One region of the Anoxybacillus ayderensis genome, then DNA from elsewhere that is predicted to be linked to it. Evidence: a T-box and tRNA genes for the amino acid it is inferred to sense, from the RefSeq annotation. Region 1 holds a T-box; the other holds one or more tRNA genes.
The links. The T-box of region 1 lies ahead of trpS (tryptophan--tRNA ligase). A T-box ahead of a tRNA ligase gene usually reads a tRNA of that ligase, here a tRNA-Trp.
Positions count from the first base shown of each region.

Region 2: it encodes a tRNA-Trp, which carries the amino acid that the T-box ahead of trpS (tryptophan--tRNA ligase) is inferred to sense. The anticodon was not compared.

Region 1 is NZ_JACDUV010000002.1:172,990-189,019, reverse strand. It holds gene HNR63_RS03250 (ABC transporter ATP-binding protein) at 1-44, opposite strand, end outside; gene HNR63_RS03245 (ABC transporter permease) at 59-976, opposite strand; gene HNR63_RS03240 (ABC transporter permease) at 979-1,914, opposite strand; gene HNR63_RS03235 (peptide ABC transporter substrate-binding protein) at 2,002-3,642, opposite strand; T-box leader at 4,160-4,387, shown strand; gene trpS (tryptophan--tRNA ligase) at 4,435-5,424, shown strand; gene HNR63_RS03225 (YjbA family protein) at 5,454-6,194, opposite strand; gene HNR63_RS03220 (YuzI family membrane protein) at 6,271-6,477, opposite strand; gene HNR63_RS03215 (DUF2268 domain-containing putative Zn-dependent protease) at 6,533-7,255, opposite strand; gene fabF (beta-ketoacyl-ACP synthase II) at 7,327-8,568, opposite strand; gene HNR63_RS03205 (beta-ketoacyl-ACP synthase III) at 8,602-9,534, opposite strand; gene HNR63_RS03200 (BMP family ABC transporter substrate-binding protein) at 9,642-10,601, opposite strand; gene HNR63_RS03195 (alpha/beta fold hydrolase) at 10,686-11,387, opposite strand; gene HNR63_RS03190 (YjzD family protein) at 11,526-11,705, shown strand; gene clpB (ATP-dependent chaperone ClpB) at 11,731-14,313, opposite strand; gene HNR63_RS03180 (YjzC family protein) at 14,399-14,578, opposite strand; gene argF (ornithine carbamoyltransferase) at 14,668-15,612, opposite strand; gene carB (carbamoyl-phosphate synthase (glutamine-hydrolyzing) large subunit) at 15,609-16,030, opposite strand, start outside.
Region 2 is NZ_JACDUV010000002.1:57-16,086, reverse strand. It holds gene yhbH (sporulation protein YhbH) at 1-941, opposite strand, end outside; gene HNR63_RS02375 (PrkA family serine protein kinase) at 1,161-3,056, opposite strand; gene trmL (tRNA (uridine(34)/cytosine(34)/5-carboxymethylaminomethyluridine(34)-2'-O)-methyltransferase TrmL) at 3,338-3,811, opposite strand; gene HNR63_RS02365 (amidase domain-containing protein) at 3,823-4,680, opposite strand; gene queG (tRNA epoxyqueuosine(34) reductase QueG) at 4,739-5,875, opposite strand; gene HNR63_RS02355 (B3/B4 domain-containing protein) at 5,936-6,598, shown strand; tRNA gene HNR63_RS02350 (tRNA-Gly) at 6,679-6,752, opposite strand; gene HNR63_RS02345 (glycoside hydrolase family 16 protein) at 7,130-7,810, opposite strand; gene HNR63_RS02340 (LacI family DNA-binding transcriptional regulator) at 7,943-8,971, opposite strand; gene HNR63_RS02335 (carbohydrate ABC transporter permease) at 9,062-9,895, opposite strand; gene HNR63_RS02330 (carbohydrate ABC transporter permease) at 9,916-10,842, opposite strand; gene HNR63_RS02325 (ABC transporter substrate-binding protein) at 10,903-12,192, opposite strand; gene HNR63_RS02320 (GH1 family beta-glucosidase) at 12,362-13,723, opposite strand; tRNA gene HNR63_RS02315 (tRNA-Leu) at 14,023-14,107, opposite strand; tRNA gene HNR63_RS02310 (tRNA-Leu) at 14,159-14,244, opposite strand; tRNA gene HNR63_RS02305 (tRNA-Cys) at 14,256-14,329, opposite strand; tRNA gene HNR63_RS02300 (tRNA-Gly) at 14,341-14,412, opposite strand; tRNA gene HNR63_RS02295 (tRNA-Gln) at 14,418-14,492, opposite strand; tRNA gene HNR63_RS02290 (tRNA-His) at 14,510-14,585, opposite strand; tRNA gene HNR63_RS02285 (tRNA-Trp) at 14,596-14,669, opposite strand; tRNA gene HNR63_RS02280 (tRNA-Tyr) at 14,674-14,758, opposite strand; tRNA gene HNR63_RS02275 (tRNA-Thr) at 14,764-14,839, opposite strand; tRNA gene HNR63_RS02270 (tRNA-Phe) at 14,898-14,973, opposite strand; tRNA gene HNR63_RS02265 (tRNA-Asp) at 14,979-15,054, opposite strand; tRNA gene HNR63_RS02260 (tRNA-Met) at 15,060-15,136, opposite strand; tRNA gene HNR63_RS02255 (tRNA-Val) at 15,195-15,270, opposite strand; tRNA gene HNR63_RS02250 (tRNA-Glu) at 15,277-15,348, opposite strand; tRNA gene HNR63_RS02245 (tRNA-Ser) at 15,370-15,460, opposite strand; tRNA gene HNR63_RS02240 (tRNA-Asn) at 15,466-15,540, opposite strand; rRNA gene rrf (5S ribosomal RNA) at 15,556-15,672, opposite strand; partial or broken rRNA gene HNR63_RS02230 (23S ribosomal RNA) at 15,790-16,030, opposite strand, start outside.

The DNA of each region.
Region 1 (16,030 bases):
TGAAAGGATACTTCTAAGTTTTTTACTTCAAGCAATTTCTCCATGTCCTCACCCCTCTTTACTTACGCAATCTTGGATCTAATGCATCGCGCAATCCATCACCAACAACGTTAAACGCAAAAATCGTTAAGCAGATCATCGTTGCTGGGAAGAATAAGCGCCATGGATAATATTGTAACGCTGATACACCGTCAGAAGCCATCGTTCCCCAACTTGCAAGCGGCTGCGGAACACCAAGACCGAGATAGCTTAAAAAAGCCTCAGTAAAAATAGCGGAAGGAATCGTCAACGTCATCGTTACAAGAATTGGACCCATGGTATTTGGAATTAAATGTCTAAACATAATACGTGACGTGCTTGCTCCTAATGTTTGTGCTGCAAGAACGTATTCTTGATTTTTCAACTGAAGTACTTGTCCACGCACAATGCGCGCCATGTTAATCCAACCTGTAATCGTCATGGCCAAAATCATCGTTCCTAATCCTTGCTCCAATACAACCATTAACAAAATAACTAAAAGCAAGTACGGAACACCCCATAAAATATCGGCAATACGCATCATAATTTCGTCTGTACGTCCACCACGAAAGCCAGCAATTCCCCCCCATAACACACCGATAAACAAATCAATAAGCGCTGCAGCAACACCGATAAACAGTGAAATGCGTGCACCGTACCATGTGCGTGCAAAAATATCGCGTCCAAGCTCATCTGTACCAAACCAATGTTCAGCAGATGGAGGCTGATTTGTATTCATTAAATCGTTTGTTCGATAGTCATGCGGTGTCATCATCGGTCCAAAAATCGCCATAAATATAAGGAGAAAAAGCAAAACAAGACCGAACATCGCTAATTTATTTTTACGGAAACGGATCGATACGTCTTTCCAAAACGAAAGGCTTGGCTTCGAAATTTTTTCCGCTTCACTTAAATCAACCGATGCAGGCTGAAACATTTCTTTTGGAATTTGCTGCATAGTTACTCTCCTTTCTTCCCACCGGCTAATTTAATGCGAGGATCAATTAATCCATAAGCAATATCTACAAGTAAAATCGCTGCTAATAAAATGATGCTGTAAAACACAGTTACACCCATAATGACCGTATAGTCGCGGTTAGAAATGCTTAATACGAAGTGACTTCCTAACCCTGGGATACCGAAAATTTTCTCAATGACGAAACTACCTGTAATAACTCCAGCAGATAATGGACCGAGATATGAAACAACAGGCAATAACGCATTTCGAATCGCATGACGCACTGTAATTTGCGTGCGAGACAATCCTTTTGCTTTCGCTGTTCGAATATAGTCGTTGCTCAACACTTCAAGCATGCTTGAGCGAGTTAAACGTGCGATAAACGCTGTCGGTCCTGTAGCTAAAGCAACCGCTGGCAAAATCGTGTGCATAAACGACTCCCAACGAGCAACAGGGAAAACACCAAGTTTAATCGCTAACACATATTGGAGTAACGAAGCCATAATAAAGCTCGGTACAGAAATTCCCATTACAGCAAAAATCATTGCTGCATAATCTTGCCATTTATTATGATTCAATGCAGCAATAATTCCGAGCAATACGCCCATACCAACCGCAATAAATAATGCTTCCATTCCTAAAAAGAAAGACACAGGGAAACCGCTATTAATTAAATCGTTAACTGTTTGCCCTTTATACTTAAAGGAAGGCCCGAAATCCCATTGAGCAATTGATGTTAAATAATCAATATATTGCTCATACCATGGTCGATCTAATCCATAAAACTCATTTAAATTCTTTTCAATTTCTGGCGGAAGCTTTTTCTCACCTGAAAATGGTCCGCCCGGTGCGGCTCTCATTAAGAAAAATGTAGCTGTAATAATTAAAAATAGGGATAGCAACATATAAAGCAAACGTCTGCCTATATACCGCAACATATTGAAACACCTCCATTTTTTACAAATGTTCTATATCGTGAAATGAAGGTATATGGGACACCCCATATACCTTCATCATTCACCTTTTTATTCAAAGTATGCCCATTTGAATTGGACTTCTCCAAGACCTGATAATTGAACGCCTTTTAAGTTTTCTTTTTGCACCCAAGTATTCGTATAGAAGTAAATTGGTGCAATTGGAAGCTCATCCATTAAGATCGCTTCTGCTTCTTTTAACATTTGAAGACGTTTTTCAGCATCTTTTTCTTTTTGAGAATCAATTAACAACTGCTTATACTTTGGATTTTCCCAGTTTGTATCGTTGTTTCCACCTTTTTTGTCACGATACAACTCTAGGAAGTTGATCGGATCGTTAAAGTCGCCTAACCACCCCATGCGACCGATTTGATAGTCTCCAGAATGTAACTTGTCAATGTAAACGTTCCATTCTGCGTTTTCAAGTTTGACTTCAATACCTAAATTTTTCTTCCACATATCTTGAATCGCTTGAGCGATTTTCGCATGCGCTTCAGATGTATTGAATGACAATGTGATTGGTGGTAATTGCTTCACATCTTTCAAGCCAAGCTCTTGAAGACCTTTTTGTAAATGCTCTTTTGCTTTTTCAACATCGTTATCTTTGAAGTACCCTTTTGTGTTCTCAGGGAACATCGTTGGTGGTACGGCTGCCATTGCTGGCACTTGCTCACCTTTTGTAATGTTTTCAACGATTGCTTTACGGTCAATCGCATATGTGAGCGCCTTACGAATGTTGACGTTGTTTAACGGTGGTTTTTCTGTGTTAAATTTGTACCAATACGTACCCGCAATCGGTTGCACCTTTAGCTTTCCTTCTTGTTTTAATTGAGGAAGCGCATCAGTTGGTAAGCTACCAGTTGGCGAACCAGCCCAATCCAACTCACCGTTATTGAACATCGAAAGTTCTGTGTTCGGATCGTTAACCATAACCATTTCAATTTTTGTTAATTTTACATTATCTGCATCCCAGTAGTTTTCGTTCTTTTCAAGAACGATTTTGCTGTTATGCTCCCATGATACCATTTTGAATGGACCATTGGAAGTGTATTGGTCACCGGCATTTTTATACCAGTCTGGATTTTGTTTTGCAATTTTGCTGTTTACTGGATAATACGTATAGAACGCTGTTAATTCTAAGAAATAAGGTGTTGGGTTTTCAAGTGTCACTTGTAATGTTTTGTCGTCAAGTGCTTTGACGCCAACATCTTCAGCTTTCGCTTTTCTTTCGTTAAACGCTTGACCGTTTTTAATGTAGTAAAGTTGGTAAGCGTATTGGGATTGATTTTGCGGATCAAGTGCCCATTTCCACGCATATTCAAAGTCATGCGCTGTCACAGGATCACCGTTTGTCCATTTTGCATCGCGTAATTTGAATGTGTATGTTGTTAAATCATCAGAAACTTCATATTTCTCTGCAGCTGCCAATTCTGGTTTACCGTCTTTAATGACTGTTAAACCTTCGAATGTTTGGCGCAATACTGTACCAGACGTAGAGTCATTCGCTAAACCTGGATGCAAAGAGAATGGCTCTGTATTAATGTTGATGCGTAGTTCTTGCGGAACTTCCGCTTTTTTGTCTCCTCCTTCTTTCGTGTCGGTAGATTCCTTTTTATCAAATCCACCACACGCTGCAAGGAAAAGACTCAACACTAACATGAGGCTAAATAAAAGTGAAAGTCTTTTCTTCAATGGATTTCCCCCCTAAATATATTTTTTCCCAAGCTCCATTTTAACAAACTTGCACATTTACTCGTCAATGCTCCAATTTGTAGAAAAGAATATTTTTACTAAATAGTCTGACTTTTTATGTTGTACATCATGTGAATTTTTCCAAAAAAATTCATACAAAAAACCCGCCCTTATGTAATGAGCGTTGCCCTCTCTCGTACAAATTAGGAGCAATTGTTAAGTAAATGTTACAAATTTGTTAAACGCTTTGCTTGTTAAGCCTATTATAAATAGTTTAAAAATTTATTGCAAGAAAACTTTGATGATTATTTTTAAAAATAGTTTCCTGTTTCTTTTTTATATTAATAAATTAAAGCGTTCACGTTTGAAAATTTTATTTCATTTTTTCTAAACATGCAATAAAAATTTAATAAAAATTGCACGTTTATTTTATAAAAACGGTTTCAATTTGTAAAGACTTTGTCACAAATGCCGCTCCCTTGCCAAGCAAACGATAAATATTGTAAGATAAAAGAAAACCGATGCGATGACAAAGAATAGTACATATAACGAGGCGTTCAGAGAGCTTGTGGACGGTGCGAACAAGCCGCTAGTTGTATGGAATGGGCTTTCGAGCATTCAAGTTGAAAAAAAGTAGGCTTGAACGTTTGCCTTACGTTACAAAGGCGCCATGCATACCGCATGGGCAAAGTGATTGTCGCAATGACAATAACTAGGGTGGCACCACGGTTCTATCGTCCCTAAAGATGATAGGACTTTTTTTATTGTTAAAAAATGAAAAGGAGTGATTCGATGAAGACAATTTTTTCAGGTATTCAACCAAGCGGCGTCATTACGCTCGGCAACTATATTGGAGCGATGAAACAGTTTGTTGAACTACAAGACGATTACAACTGCTATTTTTGTATCGTCGATCAACATGCGATTACCGTCCCGCAAGATCGGCTAGCGCTCCGGAAAAACATTCGCAGCTTAGCTGCCTTTTATTTAGCGGTCGGCATTGATCCGAACAAATCGACGTTATTTATTCAGTCCGAAGTGCCTGCGCATGCGCAAGCGGGCTGGATTTTACAATGCATCGCCTACATTGGCGAATTAGAGCGCATGACGCAATTTAAAGATAAATCGGCTGGAAAAGAAGCGGTAAGCGCTGGATTATTAACGTATCCGCCGCTTATGGCAGCCGACATTTTGCTTTACTCGACAGACATCGTTCCTGTCGGTGAAGATCAAAAACAACATATTGAGCTGACGCGCGATTTAGCGGAGCGATTTAATAAACGATACGGGGACATTTTCACGATCCCAGAAGCGCGCATTCCGAAAATCGGCGCCCGCATTATGTCGCTTACTGATCCGACGAAAAAAATGAGCAAATCCGATCCGAACCAAAAATCGTACATTACGTTGCTTGATGATGCGAAAACGATCGAGAAAAAAGTAAAAAGCGCCGTCACAGACTCAGAAGGCATCATTCGCTATGATAAAGAAAATAAACCGGGCGTATCGAACTTATTAACGATTTACTCCATTTTAGCGAACGAGCCGATCGAGCAATTAGAAGAGCGATATGCTGGAAAAGGGTACGGGGAGTTTAAAGCCGATGTCGCTCAAGTCATTATTGACGCATTAACGCCAATTCAAGAAAAATATTACGAGCTCATGGAAAGCTCGAAACTAGACGACATTTTAGACGAAGGAGCGGAAAAAGCAAACCGTGTCGCAAGTAAAATGTTAAAGAAAATGGAAAACGCCATTGGTCTAGGAAGAAAAAGACGATAAAAAACTCAGCTCCACGCGGGCTGAGTTTTTTAATTCACTTTCGGTTCTTGTTCCATTTCCCATAGTTTTTCAAAAAACGGTTGTCCTTTGACGAGCCGTTCGCATAAATGAGCGTGCCGCTCTGACCATCCGTATTTCGCTTCTTCGTACAAGCCGTTCCACGCTTCTTCAAACGACATTTGTTGAATGTATGCATACTTTTCTGGCGCCCATTCCGTGTACCAATAGCGCACTTCTGCGACATTTTTCGTTCCGTATAGTTGGTCAAGCGCCATAAATAATAGTTGTTTCAATTGCCGCTCTTTGCGCGTCAATCCGCTCATCAGCGCAGGATGCGGCGATAAAATATGGTATTCTTTTTCGCTTTGTTGAAATGGATACGTGCGCACATCTTGTTCTTTAACCATCTCATAAACGAGCTGTTCTTGGCGTGGAATGAGCCGGCTTTTTCGAATCGGAATATGATAGCCAATCGTATCAATTGCGACAATGCCACAACCATCTGTCGCGATAAAACAATAATCAAGCTGGATGCGCTCATGATTTTTGCGCACGTACGCTTTTTGATATACATCTTCAAGCAGCGGCTTCGGAATTTCCGACAAACTATTTTCTAAGTAATAAAACAGTTGTGGGCTCACTTTTAAGACTGGCACTTGATCTAACAGCTCAATCGCATCATCTTTTCTCCACTCGTAAAAGTGGCAAACGTTATACCCGTTTTCTTCTCCTTCAAACCAATTCACCCAAACATCGTGAAGATATAACATGCATAACCCCTCACTTCGAACGATTTGTTCACAGTATGGTCAGAGGCTGTTCATTTTATTCCATTTCAACCTAAATTTAACCATCATCATGGGACGGAAAAAAAATGCTTAACCACGTCATAAACAAACCGATCGGCAAGAAGTAGCATTCCACTTTTGTGCTAATAAACAACAAATATTCTTTCCAATCTGAACGTGATGCCATAATGTTTAAATACGCAATCATCGTCGTCCCACCAATGACCGACATCCCAAACCCAAGCAAATAAAAAAAGAAACGCATTCGTCAGTCCCCCTTGTCCACTACTATATGTATGAACAAGCATGCAAACGATGCGTTACGTAAAAAAAATTTCTTCAGCTTTCATCGAAAGTAGCTCTATCATCGTCTTTTTTTCTAGCGCCTGCTTCACAACCGCATATCCGACCGCATAGCCGAGCATGCGCGGATAAAAGGCAGAACCGTACAAAAGCGAACGATAACGAGCATCGTCTGGCCGAGTAGAGAGGTTTGGGATTATCCATTTTTTCATCCATTGCTTTAGTTGTTCTTCTGTATAATATGTCGTCCATGTTGCGACATATTCACTTCCGAGCCGCTCGTACACCGCATGTTCTGCTAATCCTTCCATCACGATGCGATCAAGAAGCGTATAGTCGCGCTCATCTTTCGGATCAGCATGCAAACGACAAACGTGGTTATATTCGTGAATGAGGAGGGCATAAATATGTTCGTTCGATACGTGAGGAAGCAAAAATAAAAATAGTTGATCGCGAAAAGCGACGCCTGATTTTCCACCAAATTCACGTTGCAGCGAACGGTTTGTAGCATCAGCAGGGAAAATAAATATAGGCACATCTGGGCCATCCCACTCTTTTTGGAGTTCTGTAAACTTTTTTGCGACAAACGCCCATACGTTTTTTTCTGCGAGCTGTTTCATCGTATCATGTTGGTTGCGCCGCGCCATGCCGTGCGCAAATAAATGACGTTGCACATCTTCTTTTATTTTTTTTCGCCATCGATCATCTATGAACCAATCTTTCGTATTTATTACTCCCATGACATTCCCTCCTTTCGTTATCGCATTGTACGATAAACGAAAGGAAAATGTGAAAAAGGATGAGGCGAACCTCATCCTTCATATTTTTTGAAAATAATCGTTGCATTATGTCCACCGAAGCCGAGCGAGTTGCTTAATACCGCACGCACATTTTGTTTCCGTGCCACATTCGGCACGTAATCTAAGTCGCATTCTGGGTCTGGTGTTTCGTAATTAATCGTTGGCGGAATGACGCCATCGTGAATCGATAAAACGGAGAAAATGGCTTCGATTGCCCCCGCTGCGCCAAGCAAATGTCCCGTCATCGATTTCGTCGAGCTGACAGCTAATTTATATGCGTGCTCACCAAATACTTCTTTAATCGCCATCGTTTCATATTTATCGTTATACTCTGTGCTCGTGCCGTGCGCGTTAATGTAGTCGATTTCCTCAGGCTGCATATTTGCATCATGGAGCGCTTGACGCATCGCACGCACGCCGCCTTCCCCACCCGGCGCTGGAGCGGTAATATGATACGCATCGCCTGTCGCACCGTAGCCAACGATTTCCGCATAAATGCGCGCACCGCGTTTTAACGCATGTTCTAGTTCTTCTAAAATAATAATGCCAGCTCCTTCGCCCATAATAAATCCGTCGCGATGTTGATCAAATGGACGGCACGCTGCTTTTGGGTCTGGGTTAAACGAGAGCGCTTTCGCTGCGCTAAATCCCGCAAACGCCATATGTGTAATTGGCGCTTCTGTTCCACCTGTAATCATCACATCGGCATCGCCACGTTCAATGACTTTAAACGCATCGCCAATCGAGTTCGTTCCTGTCGCACAAGCGGTAACCGTACATGAGTTGATTCCTTTTGCTCCAAGCATAATCGACACTTGCCCTGCCGCCATATCTGGAATCATCATCGGAACGAAAAACGGGCTGACGCGACGATATCCTTTTTCTAAAAACGTCTTCAGCTGTTCTTCGTACGTTTCCATCCCGCCGATGCCTGAACCGATCCAGACGCCAATGCGTGGCGCGTTTTCCTCTGTAATTTGTAAATTCGCATCTTTGACTGCCATCATGGAAGCGGCGACCGCATATTGGGTAAATCGGTCCATTTTGCGCGCTTCTTTTTTATCGATAAATTGTTCCACTTGAAAATCTTTCACTTCCGCTGCTACTTTCGCAGGAAAATCGTCCGCATTTAACCGTGTGAGCGGACCGATGCCGGATTGTCCAGCAACGATGTTTTTCCATGTCGTTTCAACATCATTTCCTACCGGTGTGACAGCCCCTAATCCCGTGACGACGACTCGTCTTTTGTTCACCACTCATCACTCCTTTGTTTCATCATACCATCGTTATTTGCCCCAGCGCAATGCAATAGCGCCCCACGTTAATCCACCGCCAAAGCCAACCATAATAATAAGATCATCATCTTGAATGCGCCCGGCTTCCACTTCTTCTACAAGTGAAATCGGAATGGATGCAGCGGATGTATTTCCGTATTTATTTACTGTAATCGACATGCGCTCAACAGGCAGTTCGAGCCGTTCGCGCGCCGCCTCCATAATGCGAATGTTGGCTTGATGCGGAATTAAAAAGTCGACGTCCGCTTTCGTCAATCCTGCTTTTTCTAATACGCGAATGCATGACTCGCCCATTTGGCGCACCGCAAACTTAAACACTTCCCGTCCGTTCATGACAATATGGTCGTCTTGATATAAATATTTTCCCCCCGTACCGTCTGCCCCAAGTTCAAACGATACGATGCCGCGCCCTTCTGCAACTTTCCCCATGACAACCGCTCCTGCGCCGTCTCCAAACAACACCGCTGTATTTCGATCGCTCCAATCGACGATTTTTGATAACTTTTCTACACCAACGACAAGCACGTATTTGTACGTATTCGTTTCAATAAATTGTTTCGCGGTTACCATCGCATACATAAATCCTGCACATGCCGCGCTTACGTCAAGTGCCGCTGCATGCACCGCCCCGAGCTTTTCTTGCAACATACATGCGACGGACGGAAAAGGGCGATCAGGCGTCACCGTCGCTACTAAAATGAGATCAATTTGTTCAGGAGAAATGCCCGCATTATCAAGGGCGCGCTTCGCTGCGATATAACCCATATCGGACGTATCTATATCGTCTGAAGCAATACGACGTTCTTCAATCCCTGTGCGCGTCCGAATCCATTCATCTGACGTATCCATTCGTTGTTCTAATTCTTTATTCGTCACAATACGTTCCGGCAAATATCGTCCAATTCCAATAATTCCTGCACTCACGGAAATATCGTCTCCTTTTATTATCAAACTTTATTACTTGGTACTAATTTTACTTTCTTTTTTCGTTTCATGCAATAAAAAAATGAGGCGCTTACTCGACACCTCATTTACTCATTCGGCAATTTTCCTGTTGCTTTATATCGTTCAATCGCTTTTGTTATTTTTTGTCGGAACGGTTTGTCGACAAGCGGGCTAAACGTGCCGAGTTCGACGACGCCGTCTTGAAAATCGACATATGTCGTTCCAGACGTTAATTCTCCATCGATGAACTTTTTCGCCACAAGTTCATATAGCGCATCGACATGTTGGACGGTGCTCGTTAGCACCGTTCGTTCTCCTAAATCTGCTTGATCCGTTACGTAACCAATCGCATAAAGACCGTGTTCTTTCATTTTTTCAATCACTGGTACGCTAAATTTATCGCCGGCTGGATATATGACATCCACCCCTTCAGCAATCATTCGTTCGGCAATGGCTATGGCTGTATCGACGTCGTCCCAATGTTGTACATATTCCACGTCGACATTCGCATTTTCGTTCTCATGTAAAGCCCCTTCAAAAAAACCGTCCACTTCCGGCTGCCATTCAAATGCGGCAATGACGCCAATTTTGTTCGTCTTCGTCATATGCCCCGCCACCATGCCGCCAAAAAAGCCCATCGCATGCCCTGCGAAATTAAAACTTGTCACATTTTTCTTTTTCGCTTCTCCGTTAAAAAATACAAAATGAATGTTCGGATATTGCTCTGCGATGTCATCAAAATACTCCCCATACTCACTTCCATGACCAAAAATTAAATGGACTCCTTTTTGGTGAAATTGTTTTATCGCTTGTGCCGTCGCTGCTTTTGAGTTTACCCCTTCGCGATAAAACACTTCCGCATCAAATTTCGCTTGAATGCGAAGCAATCCTTTATACCCTTTCGTTCCCCACACTTGATCATCAATTGTATCTGAAACGAGCAAACCAACTTTTTGTACATTTCCCGATGATAATTTTGCAGGAGCGCAAGAAGATAAAATAAAAAGTAGTGCAAAAATAAAATACGTATATCGCCTCATCAACATGCAACACTCCTTTTTCGGTCTCATTTTTTATTTTACTTGCTTCCTTTCCTATCGGTAAAGAAAAAATCCCCATGGGTATGGGGACTATACATCGCTATATTGTTCATAAAACGCATGAATGGCTTGCGCAAACGTATATGTTTTTTCAGGCAAATGATATGAAACAGGCACGCCAAACGCTTGCGCATACGCTCTTGCATGAATCGTTGGAGGATATGGATTCACTCCTGACACTTGCCAAATTTTCATTGGTACAGTCGGAGCATAAAGCGGAGGGAGATCCAATTCCTCTTCCGTTGTTCCGTACGCTTGCTTTAATTGACGTAACATCCGCTTATAAAAAAATTTATGCTCTTTTTCATGTTGGAGTTGCGCCTGTAAATGCAAACAAGGATTTAATAGCGCAACCGCCCGTATTTGATCACGTAAATCGTTCATCAACTGCAAGGCGACAAGCGCCCCCATTCCTTCTGCGAATACGTAAATGCGCTCATTTAAAATTTCCGTTTTCAGCACATAATAAATGAGCTGTTTCGCTAGTTTGACCGCTTTTGGACTTCCCCAATTCGCCCCGTACAAATGCGAGTAGAAAATCGTATAGCCATGTTGTAACAAATCGTTTAACAGCTTGTTTTTCCCAACATGTTGCATCCATAAACTCGTTTTGTCATCGACGAAGTGAGAGACGTCTCCTAAAAGGAGTAAACCAAATCCGTTTGGCCGATCTGGAACATGAATCGCACACCATTGCTCGCTAAATTGGAAAAATCGTTGCTTCTCTGTCATCATCGTCCACCTTACGCACATCATTGTACAATATATCGTATGCGATTTTCTTTTGCGTGTACTAGGCGTTGCAATTTTTCATTTTCGTCTATTCACCATTTATGTTAAGATAAAAAAGAGTGTAAAGGAGGGAATGGCATGCGTATTTTTTGGACGTTTTTCTGGACGTTTTTATTAGTAAACATGGTGACATACGTCGTCAGCTCGATGATCGGCTCGGCGTACCATTTCGAAACAGGCACAACGTTGGCAGTCATTGCAACCGTTCTCATTTTATTGATTGCACAACTCATTCCGAACGACCCTGTGCATCATTAAAAAAGGATAAACGGCATACGTCCGTTTATCCTTTTTTTACGACGAATTCGTCGCCTTCGATATCAATCGTGACGGTGTCGTAGTCTCCAATACGTCCGGCAATAATTTCACGGGCAAGCTTCGTTTCAATATGTTTTTGAATAAACCGTTTGAGCGGACGAGCGCCGTACACATGGTCAAACCCATGTGTCGCAATGTACGTCTTCGCTTCTTCCGTTAACGTAATCGTCATATGGCGCTCTGCTAGTCGCTCCTCTAATTGTTTCATAAACTTATCCACAATGCTTTTCACTTCGCGGGCGGTTAACGGTTTAAATAGTACAATGTCGTCCACTCGGTTTAAAAACTCTGGTCTAAAATGCGCTCGCAATTGTTTCAACACTTGTTCACGTGCTTCTTCGTTTATGTCTCCGTGCGCATCGACCGCTTCTAACAACGTATGCGAGCCAATATTTGACGTCATAATGACGACCGTATTTTTAAAATCGACCGTTCTTCCTTGCGAATCCGTCATCCGACCGTCATCTAACATTTGTAGTAAAATGTTAAACACTTCCGGATGCGCTTTTTCGATTTCATCAAGCAAAATGACCGCATACGGCTTTCTGCGCACCGCTTCCGTCAGCTGCCCACCTTCTTCGTAGCCAACATATCCTGGAGGCGCCCCGATTAAACGAGAAACTGCGTGTTTCTCCATATATTCCGACATATCGATGCGAATGATCTGTTCTTCGCTATCGAAAAGCGCTTCCGCTAACGCCTTCGCCAATTCTGTTTTTCCGACACCTGTCGGACCGAGGAAAAGAAATGAACCGATCGGGCGATTCGGATCTTTCATGCCTGCGCGTGCGCGCAACACTGCATCGCTCACGAATTGTACCGCCTCGTCTTGCCCGATGACGCGCTCATGTAAAATGTCGGTTAACCGCAACAACTTTTCGCGTTCACCTTCAACAAGTTTTGTCACCGGAATGCCCGTCCATTTTGACACGATTGTCGCGATTTCTTCCTCCGTTACTTCCTCGCGCAACAACCGTCTCTCTTTTTCCGTTTCTTCTAGCTGTTTTAATTGTTTTTCGAGTTGCGGAATGCGTCCGTGGCGCAATTCTGCCGCTTTATTTAAATCGTAATTGTTTTCCGCTTCTTCTAACTCGCGCTTCGCTTTTTCTAACTGCTCACGCAACGCGCGCACATGTTGAATCGCTTCTTTTTCTTTTTCCCATTGCGCTTTCATCGCATTTGCTTTTTCGCGCAAATTCGCAAGCTCTTGCGACAACGCTTGCAAGCGCTGTTTGCTCGCTTCATCTTGCTCTTTTTTCAACGCCGCTTCTTCAATTTCAAGCTGCATCATTTTTCGCATCACTTCATCTAACTCTGTCGGCATTGAATCGATTTCCGTTCGAATCATCGCGCATGCTTCATCAACAAGGTCAATCGCTTTATCAGGCAAAAAGCGATCAGAAATGTAACGATCGGACAACGTCGCCGCCGCAACGAGCGCGCCGTCATGAATGTTCACGCCGTGATGAATTTCGAATCGCTCTTTTAAGCCGCGCAAAATCGAAATCGTATCTTCGACCGTCGGCTCTTCTACGAGCACTTGTTGGAAACGGCGTTCGAGCGCAGGGTCTTTTTCAATATATTGTCGATATTCATCAAGCGTCGTTGCCCCAATGCAATGCAATTCTCCGCGCGCAAGCATCGGCTTTAGCATATTCCCTGCATCAAGCGCCCCATCCGTCCGTCCCGCACCGACGATCGTATGCAGTTCATCAATAAATAAAATGATGCGCCCTTCGCTTTTCTTTACCTCATTTAATACCGCTTTTAACCGTTCCTCAAACTCTCCGCGAAACTTTGCCCCTGCAATAAGCGCACTCATATCTAGCGCAAAAATCGTTTTATCTTTTAACCCTTCTGGCACGTCTTTGCGCACGATACGTTGGGCGAGCCCTTCAACGATCGCTGTTTTTCCAACGCCCGGCTCTCCAATTAAAACAGGATTGTTTTTCGTTTTACGCGATAAAATGCGAATGACGCGGCGAATTTCGCTATCGCGGCCGATGACTGGATCAATTTTTCCAGCTTTCACTTCCGCCACTAAATCGCGACCGTATTTTTGCAGTGCTTCATATGTTGCTTCCGGATTTGGACTAACCACGCGTTGATTCCCCCTTATGTCCATAATCGTTTGCAATAGCTTTTCTCGCTCGATTCCATAGCGTGACAATATATGTTTCGCTTCTTTGTCGTCAACGAGCGCAAGCAACAAGTGCTCAACGGATATATATTCATCTTTCATTTGTTTCGCTTCTTGTTCCGCCCGAACAAGCCATTGTTGCAAACGGCTTGTGACATATATTTTTCCGGCTTCCGAACTAGAAATGACTTGCGGTTTTTTGTTGAGTTGTTTGTTCCACTCATCTAACAAACTTGAAACAGAAACAGACATTTTTTCATAAATGCGTCGTGCAAGCCCATCTTCTTGTTCGAGAAGCGCCACACAAACGTGTTCAACGTCCACTTCTTGATGTTGTTTTTCTATGGCCAACGATTGTGCTCGCATGAACGCCTCTTGCACTTTTTCCGTCATTTGTTGCATATTCATCGCACTCACCCCTTTGACTTTGACTTTTTTTGACCTTTATCTATTACGTATTATAACGAGAAAGCCACCCTTATGCAAGGATGGCTTACGGTTTTGGAAAGTACGTCCATATACGATTATGATTCGACGTTTCTGGGAAACGGTCACCTGCTTTTAGTTTTAATTTTTTCGGATTTTTCACTTGGTCGCCTGTCTCGCCAATTTCAATATATATCCCGTTGTTTGGCGCTTTTTGTCCGGGGCGAAAATGTCGGCTTTGTCCCATCCGTATCCCTCCTCATCGTCTGATCATTTCATAATATGTCCGTTTTGTTTCAAAACGATGATGAGAAATAACGGATCGATATCCAAATGCTACAGCAACGAAACGAGCAATGCTTTTTGTGCATGAAGGCGGTTGCCGGCTTGTTGGAAAATGTATGAACGCACTCCATCAATCACCCCTTCTGTCACTTCTTCGCCGCGGTGAGCGGGCAAGCAATGTAAAAACATAAAATCGCTTTTCGCTTGTTGAACGAGCGTTTCATTGACTTGAAACGGCGCAAAGACGTGCATCCGTTCGTTCGCTTCCGACTCTTGCCCCATGCTTGCCCATACGTCTGTGTATACAACGTCTGCATCGACAATCGCTTCATACGGATCGTTTGTTACAACGATCGTTGCACCGCTTTCGTTTGCGATGCTTTTCGCTTCTTTGACAACCGCTTCTTTCGGTTCATATCCTTTCGGTGAAGCGACTGCACAATGCATGCCGACTTTTGCCGCCGCAAGCATTAACGCATGCGCCATATTGTTTCCGTCACCGATGTAGGCAAGCTTTAGCCCTTGAAGTTTTCCTTTCACTTCGTAAATCGTTAATAAATCGGCAAGCGCTTGACACGGATGATCGTCATCGGTCAACCCATTAATGACAGGAATCGTCGCATAATGGGCAAGCTCCTCTACTTTTTCATGCTCGAATGTGCGAATCATAATCGCATCAACATATTCCGATAATACGCGCGCCGTATCTGCAATCGTTTCTCCACGTCCAATTTGCAAATCGCGGCTACTTAAATGAAGTGCATGACCGCCTAATTGAACCATGCCGACTTCAAATGAGACGCGTGTTCTCGTTGACGGCTTTTCAAAAATCATCGCGAGCGTTTTGCCGCTTAGCGGCGTGTACCGTTCGCCGTTTTGTTGCTTCTCCTTTAATTCAAGCGCCAAATGAAGCAAATATTCGATTTCTTCCTTCGAATAGTCCGCTAACGTTAAAAAATCTTTTCCTTTTAACTGAATCGTTGCTGTCATATTCATTTTCTCACCACTTCACGTAAATTTTTTAACCAATCTTGAATCGAACAAACGGAAAAATGTTTTGTCGACCACGCTTGGACAAACAAATGCGCGGTTTCTTCTTCCGTCAATACGAGCACATGGCGAGCGAGCGCCTGTTTTCTTCGCCATGCACTTTGTTCATCACGCATGAAACTAACAAATGCGAGCGCTTCTTTTTTCTCAACCCATCGTTCGAACGGCTCATCTGTCACAATCGTTAACCCTTGTTGTTTTGCATGCTCGATTAACACCTTCGCCTCAGCTGGTGCATCGACATATATTTCATACGCTTCTTTTTTCTTTACGAGATATGGATAAAATGCTTTATATGCCGCTTCTTGCACCGTTTTTGCAATGCTAATTCCTTCCCCTGTCGACTTCATTTCCGGACCGACAA
Region 2 (16,030 bases), 170 kb from region 1:
TCAGACGTTAAATTATCGCCATCGGAAAAATGGAACGGATAAATATTATATTTTGTCGGGGAGTATTTTGTTTCAATCACTTCTAGCGCTTTGCGATACGCTGATGAACAAATAGTTCCACCGCTTTCCCCTTTTGTGAAAAATTCTTCTTCTGTTACGATTTTTGCTTCGGTATGATGAGCGATAAAAACAATATCGACTGTTTCATATTTCGTGCGCAAAAATCGCGTCATCCAAAAGAAGAAACTTCTAGCCATATACTTTTCCCATACGCCCATCGATCCGCTCGTGTCCATCATCGCAATGACAACCGCCTTCGAATCTGGCTTGATGACTTCATTCCACGTTTTAAATTTTAAATCTTCTGGATAAATTGGATAAAAGCTTGGATTACCGCTTAATGCATTTCGTTTAAACGCAGCCATCATCGTTTTTTTCTTATCAATATTTCCCATTAATCCTGTTCGACGAATATCATTAAATTCGATATGTTGAACAACGTGATCTGCGTGTTGCTTTTTCTTTAAATCTGGAAGTTCCAATTGACTAAACAAAGCTTCTTCTAACTCCATTAAAGACACTTCTGCTTCATAATAGTCTTGCCCTGCTATATCACCTGCTCCTTGACCTTTTCCTGGTCCTTTTTGACCGTCGCCAGAACCGTCGCGCGCAATCACATCGCCAACTTGACTGTCCCCATCGCCTTGGCCGACATGTTTATTTTTGTCATAGTTATAACGAATTTTATATTCATCTAACGAACGAATCGGTATTTTTATGACATCGCGACCATTTGACATAATAATGCTTTCTTCTGTAATTAAATCGCCAAGATTATTTTTAATCGCTTCTTTTACCTTTTCTTCGTGCCGTTTTTGATCATCGTGGCCTTTTCGATGGAGGGACCAATCTTCTTTTGACACAACGAAGTTTCTACTCATTTTTTTCCCCCCTACATGTAAAATAATGATGCACACTTTCCCTTTTCCTCGCATACAATATGTTGGCTTTGAAAAATAATGAATGAATGGTTGGTTACTTTATCCTATGCAGCGAACGAAAAAAATTGACAAATGATTTCGAAAATTACCCGAATCCCTTTCTTTTAGACAAGCCTGTTTTCTAAAATGATAAAACAAAGCATGCCAAGTGCGGCATGCTTATCTGTTTAATAAACTTCCAACATAACGAAGCAATTCATTTGCCGAAGTGGAATTGTAACCGTACTCATCGATCAAACGGGCGACAACTTCATTAATTTTCTTTAGTTGTTGTTCATCCGGCGTTTTTGTTGATGTCGTAATTTTGACGATGTCTTTTAAATCGGCAAATAGCTTTTTCTGAATCGCTTCGCGTAACCGTTCATGTGAATTATAATCAAAACGCTGACCTTTGCGCGCATATGCCGAAATACGAATTAAAATTTCTTCACGGAACGCTTTTTTCGCATTTTCCGAAATGCCAATTTGCTCTTCAATCGATCGCATTAACTTTTCATCTGGATTCATTTCTTCTCCCGTTAACGGATCGCGAATTTTCGCTTTGTTGCAGTATGCTTCTACATTATCTAAATAATTGTCCATCAACGTTTTTGCCGATTCTTCATACGAATAAACAAACGCTTTTTGCACTTCACGCTTTGCAATTTCGTCGTATTCTTTTCGCGCAATCGAAATGAAGTTTAAATAACGTTCCCGATCTTCTTTTGAAATAGACGGGTGATGCTCTAATCCTTCCTTCAATGCTCGTAATACATCTAGCGCATTAATGGACGGCACTTCTTTCCGAATAATACAAGACGAAATGCGATTAATGACATAGCGTGGATCAATGCCGCTCATTCCTTCATCCGGATATTCTTTTTTCAATTCCTCTACATCGACTTCATTAAATCCTTCGACAAGCTCACCGTCATACAAGCGCATTTTTTTTACAAGGTCAATATCGCCACGTTTCGGCTCTTTCAAACGCGTTAAAATCGTAAACATCGCGGCTACCCGTAACGTATGCGGTGCAATATGCACGTCCGCCACATCACTTTCACGAATCATTTTTTCATAAATGCGTTCTTCTTCTGACACTTTTAAGTTATATGGAATTGGCATAACGATAATGCGCGAATGAAGCGCCTCGTTCTTTTTATTCGCAATAAATGAACGATACTCTGTTTCGTTCGTGTGAGCAACAATCAATTCATCGGCACTAATAAGCGCAAAACGTCCTGCTTTAAAGTTTCCTTCTTGCGTTAAAGAAAGCAAATGCCATAAAAACTTTTCATCGCACTTTAACATTTCTTGAAATTCCATAATGCCGCGATTTGCTTTGTTTAACTCCCCATCAAAGCGATATGCGCGCGGATCCGATTCTGACCCATATTGAGCAATCGTAGAAAAATCAATGCTTCCGGTTAAATCAGCAATGTCTTGCGACTTCGGATCGGATGGGCTAAACGTCCCAATTCCAACGCGCTTATCTTCTGAGAAAAAGATGCGTTCGACCATCACATCTTCAATGCGCCCACCATATTCTTTTTCAAGCCGCATCATATTTAATGGCGACAAATTTCCTTCGATACGAATGCCATACTCTTTATAAAACTCATCGCGCAAGTTGTGCGGAATTAAATGAAGCGGATCTTCATGCATCGGACATCCTTTAATGGCATATACGGCGCCACGATCCGTATATGAATACGCCTCAAGCCCTCGCTTTAACATCGTCACAAGCGTTGATTTTCCACCGCTTACCGGTCCCATTAACAACAAAATGCGCTTTCGAACATCTAAACGTTTAGCAGCTGGATGAAAATATTCTTCCACAAGCCGCTCTAACGCTTCCTCAAGTCCAAACAATTGCCCGCTAAAAAAGTTGTATTTTTTCTTTCCGTCTATTTCTTCTACCCCGGCATCTTTAATCATATTGTAAACGCGAGAATGAGCAGACTGAGCTACCCACGGCTTTTCTTTTACGATTTCCAAGTACTCCGCAAATGTCCCTTCCCACTTTAATTTTTGTTCTTCTTCTCTATATTTTTGTATTTTTTTTAAAATGTCCATACACGGACCTCCTCCACCTTTGATGTCTAGCGTCATGATTAATACCATATGTATGCGAGGATGTCCGTAATCATTCGCGAAAGTATGACTTTCATCCCTCTATACAATTAAGCTATAATGAAAGCGTGGACATTTTATTGTCACTTCATAAGGGAGGAGATTTCATATGAAAACACTTCTTGTTCTTGGCGTCATTTTCGCCTTCTTGGCTGCGATCTTCACAGCAGGATATAACGATAAGCCGGAAGTAAAAAATTAAGCGACTTTCATTCGAAAGTCGCTTAAAATACATTTGGAAAGTTTTGTTGTCTTAACGCCTCATATACAAGAATGGCTGCTGTGTTCGATAAATTGAGTGAGCGAACGTATTCGTTCATCGGAATGCGTAAACAACGTTCCATATTGTTTTCGATTAAGTCTTTTGGCAAACCGCTCGTCTCGCGACCGAAAACGAAAAAGTAATCTTTCGTTTGATCACTATAGTCAAACGATGTGTAATATGTTTGACCAAACTTTGTAATAAAGAAAAATTCACCTTCTTTATATTTATCAAAAAGCTCTTGTAATGAATCGTAATAGTGAATATTTACATATTCCCAATAATCTAATCCGGCACGCTTCAACATTTTGTCATCCGTTGAAAATCCGAGTGGACGAATTAAATGTAAAGACGTTCCTGTTGCTGCACATGTACGTGCAATATTGCCCGTATTCGCTGGAATTTCTGGTTGATATAAAACGACATGTAAAGCCACATTCTTCACTCCTATATATGATCAATAATATGAAAAAACTTATATTGAATATTTGGCGTATAAGCTGTGGAATCTTCATACGACCAATAACGCATGCGACTATTGGACGTATGGGCATTCACAAGCGGCATCCCTTGTTTATCTTTGGCAACGACGATCGTCGTATGATCAAATCGCCCGTCCCCTTGAAAATCATAACAAATGACATCACCGAGAGACAACTGTTCTGGTGATTTTTTTTCAATAGCTTGAATGCCCGTTTTCGATCCGCTTAAATACCAACGAAACGCATGTGCGACCGTCCACGTATAGCTCCAATCGTTTTTGCGCATCCACCATCCTTTTGTTTTATTTGGATAGCCCATCATCGGAATGCCGCCTGCATGCAAACATTGTGAAACAAAATTTGTACAATCCACGGGAAATGTATGAAACGCGGGGTTATGATCGTTCCACCATATTTCAGCATACCGAACGGCTGCTAGTCGATCATAAGTATAACGGATGCGTTCATCATCATCACGTTCTTCTTTCTTTTCGATTTGTTCTGTTTCAATCGTTGGTAAAACAAGGCGATGGCTAACAAGTTCCCGCCCCTCGAATACAGCTTCGCGTACCTCTTGTTGTTCTTCAACATACATCCATCCGCTTTGCCAAATGAAAAAACGAAAATGAATAACATAGCGAACAAACGTATATGGAGCAATGTACTTTTTTTCGATAATTGTACCTTTTCCTTCACATTTCACAAGCTTTGCATTGCGCTTAGCGAACAGCTTTCTTTTTCGTTCCATTTCTTCATCTGCCACGTCGCTGACAAAAAAATGACGGACGCGTTCATGAAGAAGATCGTGCAGTTGTTTTCTCATTCCGTTCCCCACTTTTTCGTTTTTTTATTACGTTATGTCATAGATGAACGAAAAACAACTACACGTTTTCAAACATCGCTAATGCTTTTTCGATTTCACGAATGACGTCTTCATCTTGTTCCCTTTGTTTCGCTTGTTGTAGCATCGGTACAACTTTGCGATTTCCGATTTTCCCAAGCGCCCACGCGGCCGTTCCGCGAATGACTGGGCGTGAATCTTCTTGAAGCAACGTGAATAAATCATCAATTGCACTTTCATCTTTATAGTGGGCTAATGCAATGATCGCATTTCGTTGAATCGGTTTTTTCCCGCGCCATGCGCCAGATATATGTCCAAATGTTTCTTTAAACTGACGATTTGTCATACGAAGAAGCGGTTTTAATAAAGGCTTCACAATCTCTGGATCTGGCTCCATCTCTGGATGGAAGTGAAAGTCTTTTCCCTTATTTTTCGGACAAACGAGTTGACACGTATCACACCCATACAATCGGTTTCCGATTTTATCGCGAAATTCATCAGGGACAAACGTTTTCGTTTGCGTTAAAAAGGCAATGCACCGCTGTGCATTCAACTGTCCGCCTTGTACAAGCGCTCCTGTCGGACAAGCATCAATGCAGCGCGTGCACGTCCCACATTCGTCTTCAATTGGCGTATCTGGAGGAAATGGGATATTCGTAATCATTTCACCTAAATAAACGTATGAACCAAATTCATGTGTAATAATCGAGCAATTTTTTCCACTCCATCCGATCCCTGCCCGTTCCGCGACCGCACGATCTGCCAATTCTCCTGTATCAACCATTGATTTCACTTTTGCATCTGGCACGCGTTCTAAAATAAATTGTTCTAATTTTTGCAGCCGCTCGCGCAAAATGACGTGGTAATCTCGCCCCCAAGATGCTCGACAAAAAATTCCGCGACGCTCTTTTTTTGTACTTCGTGGAGCATTTTTTAATTTCGACGGATATGCAAGGGCGATAGCGATAATAGAACGTGCTTCTGGAAGCAATAAAGATGGGGTTGTCCGCTTTTCAATGTCAGGCTCTTCAAATCCTGATTGATAGCCAAGTTGTTGCTGCTGACGTAACCTTTCTTTTAACTCAAAAAACGGATCAGCACTTGCAAAACCGATTTTATCAATGCCGATCGTTCGGCTATATTGAATGATTTCTTCCTTTAGCGCTTCAACGTCCATCTCCCATCCCTCCTTCCCACTTTGTTTATGTTACAATGTAAAGAAAAAGGAGTGAACGATATGTTAACCATTTGCGACAGCATTAAACAACATATTTCCGATTTTAAAATCGGAGTGCTTACATATGAACACATCGTCGTCGGGCCATCTCCTAGCATGTTAAAGGGGAAACTTCGTCAATTTCAAGAGCTGTTATATTTTGATATGGAACAAACTCCGTTAGCTGAATGGCCAGAAGTGAAAGAATGGCGGTCTGTATTTAAACAAATTGGCACAGATGCAAGCCGATACCGTCCGTCATCGGAAAGTTTGCTTCGGCGCGTACAAAAGCAAACTTTTATTCCATCCATTCATTCAGCTGCTGATGTCAATAACTTTTTTTCCTTATATTATAAACTACCGATCGGCATTTATGACCGAGATCATCTTATAGGAGATATCGTTGTCACGATCGGTACACAAGCAGATGAATATATCGGCATCAATGATCGCACGACAAATTTTGAACGAAAACTTGTCTCAAAAGACGCTAAAGGGGCATTCGGCAGTCCAGTCGTCGACTCAAAGCGAACGATGGTTACGGAACAAACAACACATGCGATTCAAATCGTATACTTTCCCCCATCATTCACAGAAACACAATGCGAACAAATGCTACAAGCGATGAAAGAGATGTTTATCCAAATTCACGGCGGTACAGCACATACACAACTCGTTAAATAATGCATGCGGGGCAAGCGAAATAAAAAAACGCAATGCCCCGTTCATCTTCGAAACGAAACACTGCGTTGTCCCCGTATGTATGGAGCGGGTGATGGGAATCGAACCCACGACATCAGCTTGGAAGGCTGAGGTTTTACCACTAAACTACACCCGCACATGCAGAAAAAGTAGAAATTTGTCGAATAAGATGCAAAAATAAAAAACAGGAATCCCTGTTTTTTAATTACGCTTTATATTATATCGACTTCCGTAGGACAAGTCAATACTCTTTTTACAATTATAAATCTGAATCGTATAGATTCAGGATGAAGGATCAGAAGCATGGTGGTATTCCGCTTTTTCGTAAACCTTTACATACTCCACTTCCATTCTTGCAGGAAAAATATTGTTCTTATCTGGCTCCCCATCATACCACCCACCGACAGCTAAATTCAATATGGGATAAAAAGGTTGATCGAACGGGGCTGGATAAGTAAATTTTTCACCATTCATACTATTTATGCTATACCAATTATTTAATTTTTGGAACAATTACCCATTTACATACCAACGAATTTCACCTGGCTCCCATTCAACGGTATAAGTATTAAATTCAGTTATACTTTGTCCATCTGGAAAATGATAATCTTTCGCGGTATACGTATTATTCGGCCACTGACTTCCGTAGTGAATCGCCCCTCCAATTTTCGTTGGATTAGAGCCACCAGCTTCCATAATATCGATTTCACCTGAAGCTGCCCAGCCACCATATACATCTTTTTCTGGCATCATCCAAAATGCTGGCCAATATCCTTTTCCTTCCGGCAACTTTATTTTCGCTTCGAATTTTCCGTATTTCTGAGAAAACTTTCCTTTTGTATGAATTTTTCCAGATGTGTAATTATATACTCCATGATCATCAGAAACAGTTTCTTTTCGAGCCTCAATGATTAACTTTCCGTCTTTGACACTTACATTTTCTTTCTGATAGTATTGTAACTCTTGATTCCCCCAACCGGATACGTATGTTCCATCATCAGTAGTGAACCCGTTTCCGATATCATAGTTCCATTTTGACGTGTCTAATTGATCACCATCAAACTCATCCTCCCAAACTAAATTCCATTCTGAATCAGTTTGAGACTCGATCATATTTTTTTCTTCGATGTCAATGAGAAATATGATTCCCGCTACAGTCAAAAATAACACAACCCCGTACAATACTCCCTTCATCAAATGCCTATCCTCCCCATACAAGAAGATAAAAAACTAGCTTGTCATCCTTTCAAAAACGAAACGATTTAAAAGTTTGAAAGGAAAGACAAGCTTCAAATTGCTTACTACACATCTTCTGATAACCGTTTCTCATGTCATCCCGTACAATCGATTGCTCCCACAAGATTCACGAATAATTAATTCCGGTTCAACCATAACCGCTTTCGGCTGAAATTGGCGGTGTATAATATCCCTTAACATATATGCAGCAAGCCGTCCGATTTTCTCTTTATCTTGACGAACGGAAGTTAAAGGGGGATCGGTATAATTGCATGCATCAATATCATCGCACCCAACGATCGCAATATCTTCAGGTATTTTTAACCCGTGTTCCTTCACCGCTTTCATTGCACCAAATGCCATTAAATCCGATGCTGCAAATACCGCTTCAGGATGATGTGACGAGCGCAATATTTTTTTCATCGCCTCATAACCACTTTCCATAAAGAAATCCCCTTCGGCAAACCACTCTTCATGAATCGTTAACCCAAATTCCTTCATTGTATTACGAAATCCTTGTTCGCGAATTTTTGTCACTTGCGCGCCCGGCAAACCACCAATGTAGCCGATATTCCGATAGCCACATAAGTAAAAATGCTCTACTACTTTCGCAGAAATTTTATAGTTATCTGTCATAATGTACGCAGAACGATTCCCTTCAAGCGGAATATCTATCCCGATACATGGGATGTCGCTCATGTCTAAACGATAAATAGATGGCTGCACTTTTTCACCACTAATAATGATTACTCCATCTACTTTATAGCGCATCGAACGCTCATAATAATCTTCCTCCCCTTCTTCAAATTGTTCGTTTGAAAAGAAGAGGAGGTCATAGCCGAACATTCCCATTGTTTTCTTGAAAGAGTTCATCACTTCAATAAAGAATGGATGGTTAAAATCCGCATTGATCTCCCCGGCGTAAATAACACCAACTACTCTCGACTTATGAGCGGTATCTTTTTGAATGCGAGCAGCCACATACCCGGTCTGCTCCATAATTTCCAACACTCTTTTTTTTGTTTCTTCACCGACATCATGATAGTTATTTAATACTTTTGATACCGTACCTGGTGACACACCCGCTAATTTTGCAATTTCTTTAATGGTAATTTTCATACGATCCCTTCTTACCTTCATCAATCTTGCCCTTATTATAACATAAATTTTCTGTTAAAAATGAATGCGCTTTAGTTAGCGGCTATGTCACTATTGTTTGACCGATCCTTGCGTCAAGCTTGAAATGAACAACTTATTAAACATTAAAAATACGACGACTAAAGGCAATGTTGCCCAAAATGTTCCCGATAAAATCATGCCATAGTCTTTCACGTATGCGTCTTGAAGAGCACGAATAGCAATTTGAATCGTGTAGCTTGACTCGTCTCTTAACACAGTTAACGGCCATAAGAAATCGTTCCATACGAACATAAATGTTAAAATACCAAGCGTCGCAAAAGCTGGTAAAATCGAAGGAACAACGATATTCCAATATACACGGAATATACTGCATCCATCAATTTTTGCTGCTTCAATTAGTTCATCAGGAATCGCATCTTTAATATATTGACGCATCCAGAAAATACCGAACGCATTCACTAAACCTGGAATGATAATTGCTTTTAAATCGTTTAACCAACCTAACTTTGTAATAATGAAATATTGCGGGATTAATCCTAATTGTGGCGGAATCATCATCGTAATTAAAATGACAGCAAACAGCTTTTCTCGCCCTTTAAACTGCAACTTAGCAAATGCAAAGCCTGCTAAAGAACTAAAGAATAACACCCCCAGCGTCGTTAAGCTAGCAACAACAAAGGAGTTCCACATCGCCCCGAAAAAGTCGACGTTTTCTAATACGTTTCGAAAGTTTTCTACTAGCTTATCTCCCGGTACAACAGCTGGTGGTAATTTGTTAATGACATGGTTCGGCTGCGTTGCCATGACAAACATCCAGTACAACGGAAAAACAGATAGTAACGCACCGATAATTAACAACACATGGATTGTTACTTTATTCACAAATCCTTTTTTACGTAACATCTTTATTCACCTCCATGTTTTTACTTGCCCGATTTATCTAAACGATTGGACGCGAAAAAGTTAATTGTCGTAAATACAATGATGAGTAAAAATAGCGAGACGGCTGTCGCAGATGCTGTTCCGAACGCGTTATTCGAGAACGCTTCTCTCCATAAGTACAACACGATCGTCATGCTTTCTTCTCTAAATCCACTGCCGAAAATAAGCGGTTCCGCAAAAATTTGTAGCGACCCGATCGTTGCTGTAAATACGACGAATACGATAATCGGCTTTAACATCGGCACAGTAATGAAAAGAAACTGCTGCCATTTTTTCGCTCCATCAATTTCGGCTGCTTCATAAAGATCTTTCGGAATACTTTGCAATCCTGCTAAGAAAATAATCGAGTTATATCCAACCCATCTCCAAAAAATCATCGTCGCAATCGCAATTTTCGCTCCCCATTCAGACGTTTGCCAGCTTACTGGCGAAATTCCAAACAAGCTAAGTGTGGCGTTTACTAACCCTGCTTCTTGTTCGCTAAATAAAACGGTAAAAACAATCGCAACCGCAACAATCGACGTTACGTTTGGTACAAAATAAGCGACACGAAATACACTTTTAAACTTGACCATCGCTGAATTTAAAGCAACGGCTAAAATTAAAGCGGCGATTAACTGTGGACCTGTTCCTAATAAACCGATTACAATCGTGTTATAAATCGATTTCCAAAATAGTGGATCAGTAAAAATGAGCGAAAAGTTTTTCACTCCGACAAATGTCATTTCACCGAACCCATTCCATTTTTGAAACGCTAAATAAAAGCTAAACAGCATTGGAAAAGCGCCGAAGATCGCAAATAAAAGAAAGAAAGGAGAAATAAATAAGTAGCCAGCTAATGCTGTTTTTTTCTTATCACTCAATCCTTTTGGACGGACAGTTGCGTTTGTATGATTATGGGATACCATTTATATTTCCCTCCAAAAATCATAGTAGGGGGAAGGGAATAAATCCCTCCCTCACGTGTTTTATTGACGTTCAAGTTGACGTTTAATACGTTTAATTGCTTCTTCCCATTCTTTTTCTGGGTCAGCTTTTTTCTTCTGTACGTTTGTCAACGCTTTGATGATTTCGCCTTGAACGAGTCCGTAGTTTTTACCCATATACACTGTTTTTACTTTTTGTGCTGCTTCTGCAAATACTTGAGCTGTATTTACTCCACCAAAGTACTCATCTTTGTAATCTTTAAACTCAGGTGCATCATATACAGAAGGAGTAGATGGGAATAAGCCCATATCTTTAAACGATTTCAATTGTTGTTCTGGCGCTACGAGCCATTGAATGAAGTCATATGCTTCTTGCGGATGCTTTGATTCTTTTGGAATCGTTAAATAAGAACCGCCCCAGTTTCCTGCCCCACCTGGCATGTTTGTAATGAGCCACTTGCCTGCTGAATTTGGTGCGTTTCCTTTCACAACTCCTTGCATCCATGCAGGTGCAAGCAACGTTGCATAGCTTCCTTTTTCCATCGCGTTACCCCATTCCGGAGTCCACAATCCGTTGCTGCCAAGGTAACCTTTTTGAATTAAGCTAACTGTATAGTCGTACGCTTGTTTAATGTACGGTTCTTTTTCTATAAGCAATTCTTCTTTTTCGTTAAAATATTGCACAGGAGCTTGGTCACGTAATGCGTTGTACACAAGTTCAACGTTGTCTGCAATTGGTTTTCCTGTTTTTTCTTTAATTGTTGCAGCTACTTCTGCATATGCATTCCAGTCTGGAATTAACTTTGCAACTTCAGCTGGATCTGTTGGAAGTCCTGCTGCTTCAAACACGTCAGCACGATAAAACATAGCTGTTGGCCCAATATCTGTCGGAAGACCAAATAAGAAGCTTCCATCTGCGCTTTCACCGATGCGCCATTTCCAATCTAAATACTTATCCTTAATGTCTTTTGCACCAAAATCGTATAAGTTATAAAAACGATCTTGTGCCTCACGATAACGTTCAATATTGTTTACTTCAATCATCGCGATGTCCGGTGCGCCACTTCCTGCTGATAACGCTGTAAATAATGCGTTATGATGATCGTCAAACTGCGTGGATTGAATTTTAATTTCAACATTTGGATGATCTTTCATATATTCTTCAGCTAGTTTTTCATAACCAGTGCTTCCGAATACCCACATGTTCAACTTGACTTTTTCACTTGAACCTTTATCTTTTGATTCGTTCTCACTTTGAGATTGATTGCTGCACGCTGTCGCGAACATAAAGACAACTGCTAACAACAACATGAGAGCTCGTTTCTTCATCATTCTTTCCCCCTCGCTTTTTCACAATATGTGTTCATACCGTTTACACCTTTCATTTGCCCATTTGCTTGTTTCACGTTATAATTCCTTTAGTTTTCTTCGTAGTAGCGGCCAATCCCCGACACTTCCCGCTATGACGAAGAAAACTTCTTCCCTTCCCCCATCACCTCCTTTATTTATCTTTTTCTGCTTTCAATCCGTTGTTCATGATCGTTTCCTTGTACCATAATGCACTCTTTTTCGGAATGCGCTCTAGCGTTTCATAATCCACGTATACAATCCCAAAGCGCTTATCATATCCAAATGCCCACTCAAAATTATCGAACAGCGACCATACATAATATCCTTTTAAATTGACGCCTTGTTCAATCGCGCGGTGGCAAGCGATTAAATGCTCTCGTATATAAGCAACTCGCTCATCATCTTCTACTTCACCTTGTTCGTTGACGCGATCTTTGTATGCAGCACCGTTTTCGGTAATGTATAATGGAATATCGCCATAATCTTTTTTCAATCGCACCATTAAATCAAATAAACCGTTTGGATTCACTTCCCAATTCATATCCGTCACAGGTCTTCCTGTGCTCACATGTTCAAATACGATCGGTTCACGGTCACCTTTTTTCCAATCTTTTAATGTTGCTGTTGAATAATAGTTAAATCCGAAAAAGTCGATCGGTTGCTGAATCGTTTGTAAATCTCCCTCTTTGTAAACGTCTGGTAAATAATCTTTATACACTTCTAACATATCTGCTGGATATTGTCCCTTAAATACAGGATCTAAAAACCAACGATTCATAAAGCCGTCCCATTTTCGAGCGGCATCAACTGCTTTTTCATCTTTCGGATCGACCGCATATCCAGGTGTCAAATTCAACGTAATACCAATTTCCCCATCTTTCGGACCGATTGCTCGAAACGCTTTTACCGCTTCCCCGTGTGAGAGAAGAACATGATGTGCTGCTTTTAAAAATGATGTAAAGTTTTGAATCCCTGGGGCATGTTCGCCATTCCCATATCCTAAATAGGTGACAACCCACGGCTCATTATGCGTAATCCATTTTTTCACGACATCCCCAAGATTCTCGTAAAGGAAAGCAGCGTATTCTTGGAAGTAGTGAACGATATCACGATTTTCCCAGCCACCTTTCTCTTGAAGAGCTTGTGGCATATCCCAATGATAAATGGTCAACATTGGCTCGATACCGTTCTCTAGCAGCTCATTTACAAGACGCTTATAAAAATCTAAACCTTTTTCGTTAAACTTCCCTGGCGTTTCACAATAAAGTCTCGCCCAACTAGTCGAAAATCGATACGCTTTCAAATGAAGCGCTTTCATTAATGCGATGTCTTCAACATAACGATTGTAATGATCAATTGCAATATCGCCATTATCCCCATTCGCTATTTTGCCAGGAATGCGGGAAAAGTGATCCCAGATCGAGTAAATTTTATCTTCTCCAGTCGCTGTTCCTTCAATTTGATACGATGAAGTTGCAGCTCCCCAAATAAAATCTTTCGGAAACTGAAGCATAATTTCGAACCTCCTGCGAAATTTTTCGTAAAACAACAAATCAAAAAAGCGCTTTCTTTCATTTGTTTCGTAACTTAATCATAATAACAATTGACGTATAAGTCAATAAAATCTTTTCCCCCTAAACGAAAAATTATAATAAAACATGAAATAAATATATTTCTTCTACGAAAATTTTCGTAAAATATAAAAGCTAAAAGGATGAAAAAGCAAAGCTGGAGCGTCCTGGAGAAAAGGAAAAGTATAAGAGGAAATAAAAAAAGGATCCCTGTGTGCAACAGGAATCCTCAAATATTCAGTGCCGATGGTGGGAGTCGAACCCACACGGGGGGCTACCCCACACGATTTTGAGTCGTGCGCGTCTGCCAGTTCCGCCACATCGGCATGAGACAATTAAATTGTATCATGCAAGCTTGCTTTGTCAAGACTTTTCAGTGCCGAGGGCCGGACTCGAACCGGCACGGTAGTCACCTACCGCAGGATTTTAAGTCCTGTGCGTCTGCCAATTCCGCCACCCCGGCGCATAAAAAAATGGAGGCGGCAACCGGATTCGAACCGGTGGTAAAGGTTTTGCAGACCTCTGCCTTACCACTTGGCTATGCCGCCATAAAACGAAGAGCGGAAGACGGGACTCGAACCCGCGACCCCCACCTTGGCAAGGTGGTGTTCTACCACTGAACTACTTCCGCATATATGGCTGGGGTAGCTGGATTCGAACCAACGCATCACGGAGTCAAAGTCCGTTGCCTTACCGCTTGGCTATACCCCAACGTTTTAAAATGTATATGGGGCGACTAGTGGGAATCGAACCCACGAATGCCAGAGCCACAATCTGGTGCGTTAACCACTTCGCCATAGCCGCCATGTTTTTTTGGCAGGGGCAGTAGGAATCGAACCCACACCGGAGGTTTTGGAGACCTCTGTTCTACCATTAAACTATGCCCCTAAAATGGTGGAGGGGGACGGATTCGAACCGCCGAACCCAAAGGGAGCGGATTTACAGTCCGCCGCGTTTAGCCACTTCGCTACCCCTCCGCGGATGGTGCCGGCTGCAGGACTTGAACCCGCAACCTACTGATTACAAGTCAGTTGCTCTACCAATTGAGCTAAGCCGGCATAATATGAAGTGCATCAAACTTTTAGATGAAACAAACTAAGCCGACATCATTCAAAATGGTGGCTCGGGACGGAATCGAACCGCCGACACAAGGATTTTCAGTCCTTTGCTCTACCGACTGAGCTACCGAGCCATACATGGCGGTCCCGACGGGACTCGAACCCGCGATCTCCTGCGTGACAGGCAGGCATGTTAACCACTACACTACGGGACCAATATTGGTTGCGGGGGCAGGATTTGAACCTGCGACCTTCGGGTTATGAGCCCGACGAGCTACCTGGCTGCTCCACCCCGCGACGATGAAATAAAAAACTATTCAATGGAGAAAAATGCATCAATACACTTTATAACATATGGTGGAGGATGACGGGATCGAACCGCCGACCCCTTGCTTGTAAGGCAAGTGCTCTCCCAGCTGAGCTAATCCTCCAAAAGATGACCCGTACGGGATTCGAACCCGTGTTACCGCCGTGAAAGGGCGGTGTCTTAACCACTTGACCAACGGGCCATATACCATTTCCTAAGTGGCTGGCGGAGAGCAAGGGATTCGAACCCTTGAGACGCTCATCACGTCTACACGATTTCCAATCGTGCTCCTTCGACCACTCGGACAGCTCTCCGTAAATGGCTCCGCAGGTAGGATTCGAACCTACGACCGCTCGGTTAACAGCCGAGTGCTCTACCACTGAGCTACTGCGGAATAATATATCATCTTGCCCGGCAACGTCCTACTCTCGCAGGCGGTGTCCCGCCAACTACCATCGGCGCTGGAGAGCTTAACTTCCGTGTTCGGGATGGGAACGGGTGTGACCTCTCCGCCATCGTCACCGAGCAATAATGCTTTAGACAAATGTTATTATAACGGAATATTTTTTGTTGTCAAGCTTTTTTTATTCCTTCAAAACTAGATAACAGGGGGTGCGTAGTCGCCTACGCTTTTCTTGTGTGTTTAGTTAAGTCCTCGATCGATTAGTATCCGTCAGCTGCACGTGTCGCCACGCTTCCACCTCGGACCTATCTACCTTGTCATCTTCAAGGGATCTTACTCGCTTGACGCGATGGGAAATCTCATCTTGAGGGGGGCTTCACGCTTAGATGCTTTCAGCGCTTATCCCTTCCGCACATAGCTACCCAGCTGTGCCCCTGGCGGGACAACTGGTACACCAGCGGTGCGTCCATCCCGGTCCTCT